Regions from separate parts of the Moorella sp. E308F genome, predicted to be linked through region 1. Evidence: riboswitches for the same ligand, from Rfam matches in the RefSeq annotation. Region 1 holds a riboswitch; each other region holds the start of a gene.
What was found. Region 1 has a riboswitch for cyclic di-GMP ahead of E308F_RS11235 (type II secretion system F family protein). Riboswitches for the same ligand answer to the same signal wherever they lie in the genome.

Region 1 (3,270 bases):
CAATACATCTTAAAACTTTAGTGTACTGAGGAGACACTTAGTCTCTGGAAATTAAAATGTGTACTCCATTGTTATCCTGGAGAACCACACTATCGCCCAGGTCAGCTAGCAATTTGTCGGAAGCGCTGTCCGGTACACTATCAAGTGTCAAATACCTAGCAGCATCTTCGTTGCCATCTCCGTCCCAATCTTTATCTTCGTCATTATTATAGACATAACTTCCGCCCCACGGGTTCTTGCTCGGCCAGCGCTCCAGATAGGGGCCGTTCCAGCCAGTTACGCTTACGCTAGAACTTGGGCCTACAAAATGGACTATATTATTGTTACTACTTCCTCCAATACCATCTACTGGCCAAACGCCTGTATCGGTATAATAATTCAGCGCTGCCGCCTTAATCGCCTTGTAGTCCGCTTCGGCGGCCGCCACCTTGCCCTTTTCGATGGCCTTGAAGGCGTTGGGGGCGACGATGGCGGCCAAAATGCCGATAATGGCAATAACAACAAGAAGCTCCACCAGGGTGAAACCCCGCTGGTCCCGCGCCTTTTTCAGTCTCTGCCACATCAATCAATCAACCTCCCTGATTTTTTTGCCTGCGCTTTTTACTTTCCTGCTGCCAGCCCGCCGGGGAAACCTACAAGTAAATCACCCCCCTCTTACCCGCATTATTATCCCCGATCTCAAACGCGGCAGTACGCAGAGTTATCCTTGCACTCCTCGACATGGAACCGCCGGCCAGGGCATTGTCATGAGGGCAGGCTGCTAGGATAGCCACCGGCAAAATGAGAAAAAAGATACCCCGCGCGCCTCTACCTTATGCCGCCCAGCATCTGAAAGTAGGGAAGAAAGACCGAAATTACGATAAGCCCTACTATGCTGCCGAGGCCGACGATGAGGACGGGTTCTATCAGTGAAGCCAGGCGGGCCACGACCGCCTCCACCTCCTGCTCATAAAGACCCGCCACTCGTTCGAGCATGGCATCCAGGGCCCCAGTTTCCTCGCCTACCGTAATCATCTCCACCACCATGGGAGGGAAGACGCCGCTCGCTTCCAGTGGAGTCGCCAGGCTCTGCCCGTCGCGAACGCTTTCTGCCGCCCGCTCCACCGCGCCGGCCACCACAGCATTGCCCACCGTACGCCGAACTATTTCCAGGGCCAGCAGGACCGGTACACCGCTGTGCAGGAGGGTACCCAGGGTGCGGCTGAAACGAGATAGAACCGCCTTATGATGCAGGGGACCGAAAATTGGTAAACGAAGGAATAAACGGTCGACCTGGTAGCGCCCCGCTGGCCTTTGCTGCCAGCGGTAAAACCCGTAACCGGCGCCGGCCAGGAAAAAGACCAGAAAAGGCCACAAGCGCCGTAACCATTCACTTAGCCCCAGAACCAGGCGCGTCGGCCAGGGCAGGGGCACCTGCAGGCTGTTCAACATGACCTGGAAGGAAGGCAGGACATAAGTCAGGAGAAAAATAACTACCAGGAGGGCAACCATGCTGACTATCGCCGGGTAGGTCAGGGCCGACTTGACCTTTTCCTCTACTTCATGTTCCCGTTCCAGGTGCCCGGCCAGGCGCTCCAGGGTCTCGTCCAGGGCCCCGCCCAGCTCCCCGGCCTCGACGGTATGGATGAAGATAGGCGGGAAGACCCGGGGCTGCCGTTCCAGCGCCCGGTAAAAGGCCTCCCCGGACTCCAGGTCCTGGAGAAGCATACCGATACTTTCTCGCAGGGAAGGATTTTCTGCCTGTCGCTGTAAAATATGCAAGGCCGTCACAATCGGCAGGCCAGCCCCCAGCATGGTCGCCAGCTGGCGGCTGAAGAGGGCCAGGTCGCGACGGGATACCGGCCGCCGGAAAAGGCGCCGCCATTCCCGGGCTGGGGTTACAACCGCCGGCCGGCAGTAAGTAATAAAAATCCCCTGCCGGCGCAGTTCCCGGATGGCCAGTTCCTGGCTTTCCGCTTCAATTGTCCCGCTAACTGCATTCCCCCTGGCATCCCTTCCCCGGTAGGCAAAATTCATGCTTTCCCTCCAAAATATAAATAGCCACCGGCAACAGGGAAAGATAGAACTCTTCCCCGGCAGCCCGGCGGCCATGACAGCGTCTACAGGCCCGTAGCTTTGCGCCCCCGGCTTTCGCCGGGTTTGCCTTGAACGAGGATATATGGACATTTATTCGTCATAAAAAGGCAAATTCCTGCTAATCCTGGCGCCGTTAACCATTATTTAATTCTCTATCCGCTATCATACCCCTGGTGACCAGCTGCCGCAGAGCCATGTCCATGGTCTGCATGCCGTAGCGGGCTCCCGTCTGCATGCTGGAAACAATCTGGTGGGTTTTACCCTCGCGGATGAGATTCTTAACAGCCGGGGTAGCAATCAGCACTTCCACGGCTGCCACCCGGCCCTTCCTGTCGGCCCGCGGTAAAAGCTGCTGGGTGATAACCCCTTCCAGGGTGTCGGCCAGCTGGATGCGGACCTGCCCCTGCTGGTGGGGCGGGAAAACGTCAATGATCCGGTCAATGCTCTGGATGGCACTGCTGGTATGTAAAGTCGCCAGGACCAGGTGACCCGTTTCCGCGGCCGTGATGGCCGTGGCAATAGTCTCCAAATCCCGCATCTCGCCGACCAGGATAACATCAGGGTCCTGGCGCAGGGCGGCCCGCAGGGCACTGGCAAAGGAACGGGTATCTGAACCCACTTCCCGCTGGTTGACGATGCTACGGCGGTGCTGGTGCAGGTATTCAATGGGGTCTTCCAGGGTAATAATATGGCAGCTGCGTTCCCGGTTGATTTTATCCACCATGGCCGCCAGAGTGGTGGACTTGCCGCTACCCGTCGGCCCCGTCACCAGGACCAGGCCGTGCTGTCGTTCCGCCAGCTCGGCCACCACCGGCGGTAATCCCAGGGTTTCCAGGCTGGGTATCTCCCTGGGTATAAGGCGGATGGCTGCGCTAACGCTTCCCCGCTGGTGAAAGACATTCACCCGGAAACGGCTTACGCCGGGCAGGGAGTAAGCCAGGTCTATTTCTCCCCGCTCTTGCAATACCTCCCACCTCTCGCCCACCATAGGCCGTACCAGGCTGGCTGTCATTCCGGAATCCAGGGGCTCCCACTGGCGCTGGACTTGGAGTTCGCCGTGGACCCGGAAAACCGGCGGCAGGCCGACAGAGAGATGGACATCGGAGGCCCCGGCGGCAGCCGCCGCCCGCAGGATGGTTTCAATGTCGAACATTTTAATCCTCCCGGATAAAGCCAGGATAACAAACGCAAGGA
Region 2 (3,270 bases), on a different contig from region 1:
TTCAATGGCCGCATTCAGGGCCAGGAGATTGGTCTGCTCGGCAATGCCGGAGATAACACCTACAATCTGGCCAATCTGCTGGGAACGGGCTCCGAGCTCCTCTACAGCCCCGGCCAGGCTTTCCATGCGCATGGAGATGGCCTCCATTTGCTGGGTGGCTTCGGCCACCGCCCGGGCACCTTCGCTGGCCTTAGCTGCGGCCTGGTCGGAGGCGGCTGCCATATCCTCGGTGTTGCGATGGACTTCTTCCACCCTGGTCACCTGGGCGTCAGTCGCGGCCGCCGTCTCGCTGACCTGCTGGGCCTGGTCTTCGGCGCCTTTGGCCATTTCCTGGGTGGTGGCGGCCACCTGGCGGGCGGCGTCCCCCAGCTCCTGGGACATGCGGGCCAGGTCCTGGCTGGCCGCGGCCACCTGGTTAGTCATCTCCCGCACCTGGCCGATAAGCTGGCGCAGGTTTTCTCCCATAGTGTTAAAAGCAGCGGCCAGCTTGCCCACCTCATCGTTGGTTATAACTTGAAGGGGTTCGGCAGTGAGATCACCGCCGGCGATCCGCGTAGCGTAGGCAGCTACCTGGCCCAGGGATTTACCGACCATGCGCCTGATAAACCATGCTACCAGCAGCCCCAGAATCAGAGCCAGGAGAAGGCCGCTTACCAGTACTGCCCGCGCTCCCGTCACAGCGGCCGTTAGCCGGTTTTCGGCTAGGGTGTTTTTATCGATCATTCCTTTGGCCATGTGGTTGGCGATATTGTTGATGTTATCCAGGGAGGCCCCCATCTGGAAACTCAAAATAGGCAGGGCCGCCATGCGGTCTTCCTGGCTGGTGTTGACGATGCTGTTCTTGAAGGTATCGGTAAAACTCTTGGCAGCCTGGGTCATGGCCGCGAGATACCCGGCCACCTGGCTGTCGAGTTGTTGTTGTTCCAGCCGGGCGCGGGCGTCATTGAAACGCTTCATGGCGTCGTCAAAGGCCGCCACATGGGTCTGGGAACCATTGATTATGTAATCGGTGGCCCGGCGGTAGGCATCCCACACGGCGTTGGTCATCTCGGTAAAGAGCATGTTCTGCTCATGGGCCAGGGTTACTTCCCGGGAAAGCCGGTCTACCTGCTGGAGATTAAAATTGACATAGACCACTACGGCAACAAAAATCATAATGATAAGGATAAAGCCGGCTGTTAATTTCCTTCCCAGCCGCCAGCGGCTGAAAAAACCTACCCGGGCCTTTACCGGGCGGGGTAATCCGGGCGGCTCTTGACCCGCCGGTTGCCCTGCCCGGCCTTTCTTTTTAAATAAGTGCAAACGCATAAATGGAAACCCCTCCTCCGGTTGGTTAATAAATAATAAAAGCTACCCCCTGGGTAGCCCCGTCCCACCCGCGGCAACTGGCTGTCCTGGCCCGTAGCCGGGCTTTAGACCCTGTAGCTTTGCGCCCCTGCCTTTCGGCAGGTTTGCCTTTTCGGGGAATTTTTTCTATTTTCGCCTTAATTATAACGCAGGAAGCCATTATTATGCAAGATATACCAATTAAGAAGTTCTCCTATTGGCTTTCCACGGCAGTAGTACTATTACCGGTTTTTTCGCCCCGGGCTATCAGCTCGGATATGGTTACCAGTTCATAGCCTTTATCCCGTAACCCCTTAATCAGGAGCGGCAGGGCCACCAAGGTGCCGGGACGGCCTTCATGAAGGAGGATAATGCCTCCATCCCGGACATTAGCCAGGACGTGCTGGACGATGGCCCCGGGGCCGGGATTGGACCAGTCACGGGGATCTACGCTCCAGGTAACTGTTGGGGTGCCCAGCCCGGCTGCTGCAGCCAGCAAATTGGGTCCCATGGCGCCATAAGGGGGACGGAAATATTTTACCGGCCGGCCGCTTATTTTCTCCAGGGCGGCAGCCGCCTTGCGGAGGTCGGCCTCAGCTTCAGCCCGGGTCACCTTTCCCAGGTTGGCATGACGCCAGGAGTGGCTGGCTATTTCGTGGCCGCCTTCCAGGGCTGCCCTGACCAGCTCCGGGTGGGCTTCAGCCTGTCGCCCGACCATAAAGAAAGTGGCCTGGGTTCTGGTAGCTGCCAGTACGGCTAAATAACGTCCTGTCCACCGGGGAAAAGGGCCGTCGTCAAAGGTCAGGGCCACCCGGCGGCCGGCCTCCGGTACCTGGCGCAGAGGCTGGAGCCCGCGTTGGGACTGCGGCTCCGGGGCGGCCGGCGCCGGCCGGGGTGGGGGTGGCGGTATAGCCACGGGTTCAACAGGGGCGATAGACATTCCCGGATCGCCACCGGCCATCTGGTAATGTTCTGGAGAAGGCGGGGAGCTTATCTCCGGCCCGGCAGTTCCAGACTGAAGCCAGCCGGCACCGCCAATGGTGGTTACAACCGCCATTAAAGCAGCTATTACCACCAGGTACCCCAGCTGCAGCAACGCAACCGGCCAGATCGCCCGCGGGTACCTGCCAATCCTGGCCACCCAGGGCCAGTGCCCCACCACAAATTTACCTGCCTGGCTCATACCGGTTCGCCCCTCCTGCCCGCTTTTTTTCATGCAGTACTTTCTACTTTATTAGACGTTTTTCAGGGCCGTTAGTTCCGTAAATATGACGTAAAATTGGCTGCCGCCAGTTTGCCATAATATGTAAGAATAGCAATCATAGCTTGCGGAGGGACGATTTCATAGCGGTAATAACGTTGGACATAAGCCAGGGCCTGCTGGAGCCTGGCTGTACCGGCGACAGCTTCCAGCTCCAACCAGAATATGGCTCCCCGGTTATAGACGGCCTGGCGGTAGACCTGCTCATTACCATATTCCTCAAGGGATAAGTTAATAGGTTGAGCTGTCTGTTCCGCCAGGCGCCCGATCTCGGCCAGTTTAGCCTGGTAAAGGACCGGATCGCGCTGGCGGTAAAAAAGGAGAGTGCTGTACTCGGCCAGGCCTTCGTCAATCCAGGCCGCATGGATGCTATCGTTCCCCACCAAGTTGTACCACCACTGGTGGGCAACCTCATGGACAACGGTAGCAGGACTATAATTTTTGCGGTTACTTAAAATAATAAAGCCCGGGTATTCCATGCCGGCCAGGTTATCCAGGGGGACAAAAGCCAGGTGCAGGTAGCTGTAGGGATAGGGTCCATAAATTGCCTGGAAAAATTCTAAAGCCCGGCCGGCTGCCTCCAGGGCGGCCGCTGCCTGCTCATCCCGGGCGGCTGTCACCAATTGGACCGTTCCCACCTGGCGGGTGGTAAACTGCAAGTCAGGAGCGGCCGTAAAGGCAAA
Region 3 (3,270 bases), on a different contig from region 1:
TGACCTGGTGAACGTCCTCGATTTTACCGGCCAGGTACTCCTGGGTGAGGGCATCGGCCTGCTGCTGCAGGGTATTGATTTCCCCCAGTTTTTCCATCAGGATTTCTGCAAAAGACCCGGCTACGGCTCCTGTACCCTGGGGAACGGGCCGGGACTGCTGGCTCTCCTGAAGGGGAGCCGGCATTAAAAGGGATACAGGTGAAAGGAGCATGTGCATTTTCCTCCTGAAAGTTATAACCCAGCTTCCTTCAGGCTGGAGGGTACAGCCTCCGGGCTCCGGTGGTTCTCAGCTAGCAAACTTAGCGCTCAGCCTTGCTCGGCGGCGGGGGTGGCTAAACTTTTGGCGTTTCAATCATGCATCACGGGGTGTGCTACTTCTTATTCCTAAGCCACGTTACGATCCCCATCCCGTTCACCGCCGCCTCGCTACGGCTTCGCTGAGTTTGCTGACGCCTCGAACCAAGTCGCCCTCCGCCTGTACCCTCCAGCCCCTTTTCCCAGCCATATATTTTCATACTTCATGGCTGGGGCGGCAGCCATACCATACCTCTAACGCCCGATCTCCAGGGCCTTCATGGTCATGGCCTTGGCCGCATTAAGGACGGTGACGTTGGCCTCATAGGCCCTGGTGGCGGTGATCATGTCCACCATTTCATTAACGATATTGATATTGGGCAATGCCACATAACCATCAGGGTCGGCATCCGGGTGCGACGGGTCGTATACCAGGCGGGGCGGCGTGTTATCCTCAACAATAGCCGCGACCTCCACTCCCCTGCCCGGAGCCTGGTCCGGCGACTGTCCCAGCGCTTCCCGCAGTTTCTCCGCAAAAACCGGCACCTGCCGCCGGTAGGGGCCGCCCCGGGGTGTCCTGGTGGTATTGATATTGGCTAGATTGTTGGCAATTAGGTCCAGGCGCAGGCGCTCGGCCGTAAGGCCGGAAGCGCTGATAGCCAGGGCCGGCAATAATTCCACCCCTACCGCCTCCCTTCGTTAATCACATAGCGCAGCATGGCCAGCCGGCCGTTTAGCTGCTGGACGGCAAAGTTAAAGTTCAAGCTGTTCTGGGCCAGGTCGACCATCTCCCGGTCGATATCTACGTTATTGCCGTCCTGACGCATCGTGGTGCTGTTATCCTGATTAACCTCCGGGGTAAGATCCAGACTGGCTGACGGCAGATGATAGGGGTTCGTACGGTACAGGGTTAGACCCGGCTCCAGTCCCAGGGCCTGGCCGAGTTTCTCTTCAAAGGAGACATCATAGCGCTTGAAGCCCGGGGTATTGACGTTGGCGATGTTGTGGGCGATGACCCGCTGGCGTAAAGCCGCCGTGTCCAGGGCCTTTTCCAGGACATATAAAGCCGGCGTCATAAACATCCAGGTTTCCCCCTCTTTCCCGGAAAAACGATATTTTTCTCCAGCGGTTACCACTTTAGCATTTCTATGGGAATTTGGGTATCGGGCTTAAGGCCCAAATTAGTCTGGGACTTTAGTCCTAAAAGAAAAGCCCGTTTACCGGGCGTCTCAAAGGAACCGGGAACGGCGGCCTGGCAGTCATAGTCCTTCACCCCGGGGCTAGAAACAAGAAGCGTACAAGCCCTGCCCCGGAAGACACGGACCTTAGACCCATGGCTTTGCGCGCATCCCCTTTCGGAGAGCTTGCCCTTGACGCCCGGAGTAAGAAAATTTTACCGTTGTATTTTCGATATTTATTCAACACGATTTGCCAAATTCCTGCATGTCGGGAGAAAATCAACCAAAAAAATGAGCCGTTCCACCCCTCCGGGAACAGCTTCCTATTTTTCTTTCCTCTAAAGATTTCGCTTCCAACTGTGGTATAATATAGCCATCCCAACCGGCCTGGGATTCGGTATAGATACGACAATCATCCTGGAAAGGATATAGGGCTATAATATATAACATTAAGGGAAGGACAGAAGAAAGGGGGGTCTAAAGAATGGCGGCAGTCGAGGTTCCTCGCCGACGTTTTACTGTTGAGGAGTTTTACCAGATGGCCCGGGCAGGCATCCTGGGAGAAGACGACCGGGTAGAGCTGATCGAGGGGGAGATTATAGAGATGGTGCCGATAGGGACCAGGCACGCCGCGTGTGTCAGACGGCTGCTTCATATCTTTAGCACCAAAATAGGCGATAATGCCCTGGTAGACACCAACAACCCTTTACGCCTGGACCAACACTCGGAACCCCAGCCTGACTTGATGTTGCTTAAGGCCCGTGATGATTATTATGCTTCTTTCCACCCCCGGCCGGAGGACGTATTGTTGTTAGTCGAGGTGTCCGACACTTCGATGGCTTATGACCGCGAAGTAAAGGCAAACCTCTATGCAAAGGGTGGGGTTAAGGAAGTATGGCTGGTTAACCTGCAGGCGCAGCAGGTGACTGCCTATCGCCTGCCTTCGCCCTCCGGGTATAGAGAGGTTAAAGAATACGGGCGCGGCGACCATATTTCACCGCTGGCTTTCCCGGGGCTAAACATTCCCGTCCAGGATATTTTACCGGGAGATTAGCCCCGGGCTTTTACCGCTTTCCCCGCACCCGTTTCTTCATCTACTTGATTAAACTCATCCTCACCTGCTGGTGCCTTTCTTGCCGGCAGCTTTCCAGCTGCAGGCGCCGCAGGATTACCATATCCCCCTGCACTTCCACAGCCACGTGATCGCCCGTTTCCCATCCCAGCTGCTGCCGGATCTCTTTCGGGATAACTACCTGCCCCCGGCTTGATAGTTTTGTTATTTCAATCTGCTTGCTCATGGTCTTCCTTCTCCTGCCCCCGCTCGCTGCCCCTTCTTAACTCATAGCCGCCGGTCCAGACACCGGGGTACAGCGGTTTTATTTTCCCGTCTGTAGGCCCGGGCCATTTGCCGGGCTGTTTGTACCTGCTCCAATTCCAACTTAATCGCTGCCATAGCTTTTTGTATATTTTTTAGATTAGCTTCCTGCAAATGCCGGCATTCCTCCCAAAGGGATCGCACCTGCCGGGTAGCCCCGGCCAGCTCCTGGCGGGTTGCCTCTGGCAGGAACTCAATCTTTTCCCACTCCAGAGCTTCACACCCTGAAACTAATACCAGGAATTCTTCAAGCTGCCGGGTAGCCTGCCGCGCCCGGGTCAGCCTTTCCCTCCAGGAAGCGGCTTCTGCTATGAGATTATTTAATTCATCCCAGACGCCGGCTTGAATGGCTTGCTGTTGTTGCTCTAAGTTTTGCTGCCATACCTGCATCAGTTCTATTTCCTGATAATACGCCTGCAAAAG

Region 2: another riboswitch for cyclic di-GMP. It lies ahead of E308F_RS16720 (methyl-accepting chemotaxis protein); the one in region 1 lies ahead of E308F_RS11235 (type II secretion system F family protein).
Region 3: another riboswitch for cyclic di-GMP. It lies ahead of flgB (flagellar basal body rod protein FlgB); the one in region 1 lies ahead of E308F_RS11235 (type II secretion system F family protein).

The regions. Positions count from the first base shown of each region.
Region 1 covers NZ_BJKN01000002.1:941,622-944,891, forward strand. Annotated here, with positions in the region: gene E308F_RS11230 (prepilin-type N-terminal cleavage/methylation domain-containing protein) at 38-562, opposite strand; gene E308F_RS11235 (type II secretion system F family protein) at 808-2,016, opposite strand; cyclic di-GMP riboswitch class I at 2,072-2,154, opposite strand; gene E308F_RS11240 (type IV pilus twitching motility protein PilT) at 2,210-3,229, opposite strand.
Region 2 covers NZ_BJKN01000001.1:1,162,579-1,165,848, reverse strand. Annotated here, with positions in the region: gene E308F_RS16720 (methyl-accepting chemotaxis protein) at 1-1,308, opposite strand, end outside; cyclic di-GMP riboswitch class I at 1,378-1,466, opposite strand; gene E308F_RS05840 (polysaccharide deacetylase family protein) at 1,541-2,509, opposite strand; gene E308F_RS05835 (M1 family aminopeptidase) at 2,581-3,270, opposite strand, start outside.
Region 3 covers NZ_BJKN01000003.1:366,305-369,574, reverse strand. Annotated here, with positions in the region: gene fliE (flagellar hook-basal body complex protein FliE) at 1-211, opposite strand, end outside; gene flgC (flagellar basal body rod protein FlgC) at 550-975, opposite strand; gene flgB (flagellar basal body rod protein FlgB) at 978-1,376, opposite strand; cyclic di-GMP riboswitch class I at 1,538-1,673, opposite strand; gene E308F_RS14570 (Uma2 family endonuclease) at 1,957-2,526, shown strand; gene E308F_RS14565 (AbrB/MazE/SpoVT family DNA-binding domain-containing protein) at 2,567-2,770, opposite strand; gene flgN (flagellar export chaperone FlgN) at 2,812-3,270, opposite strand, start outside.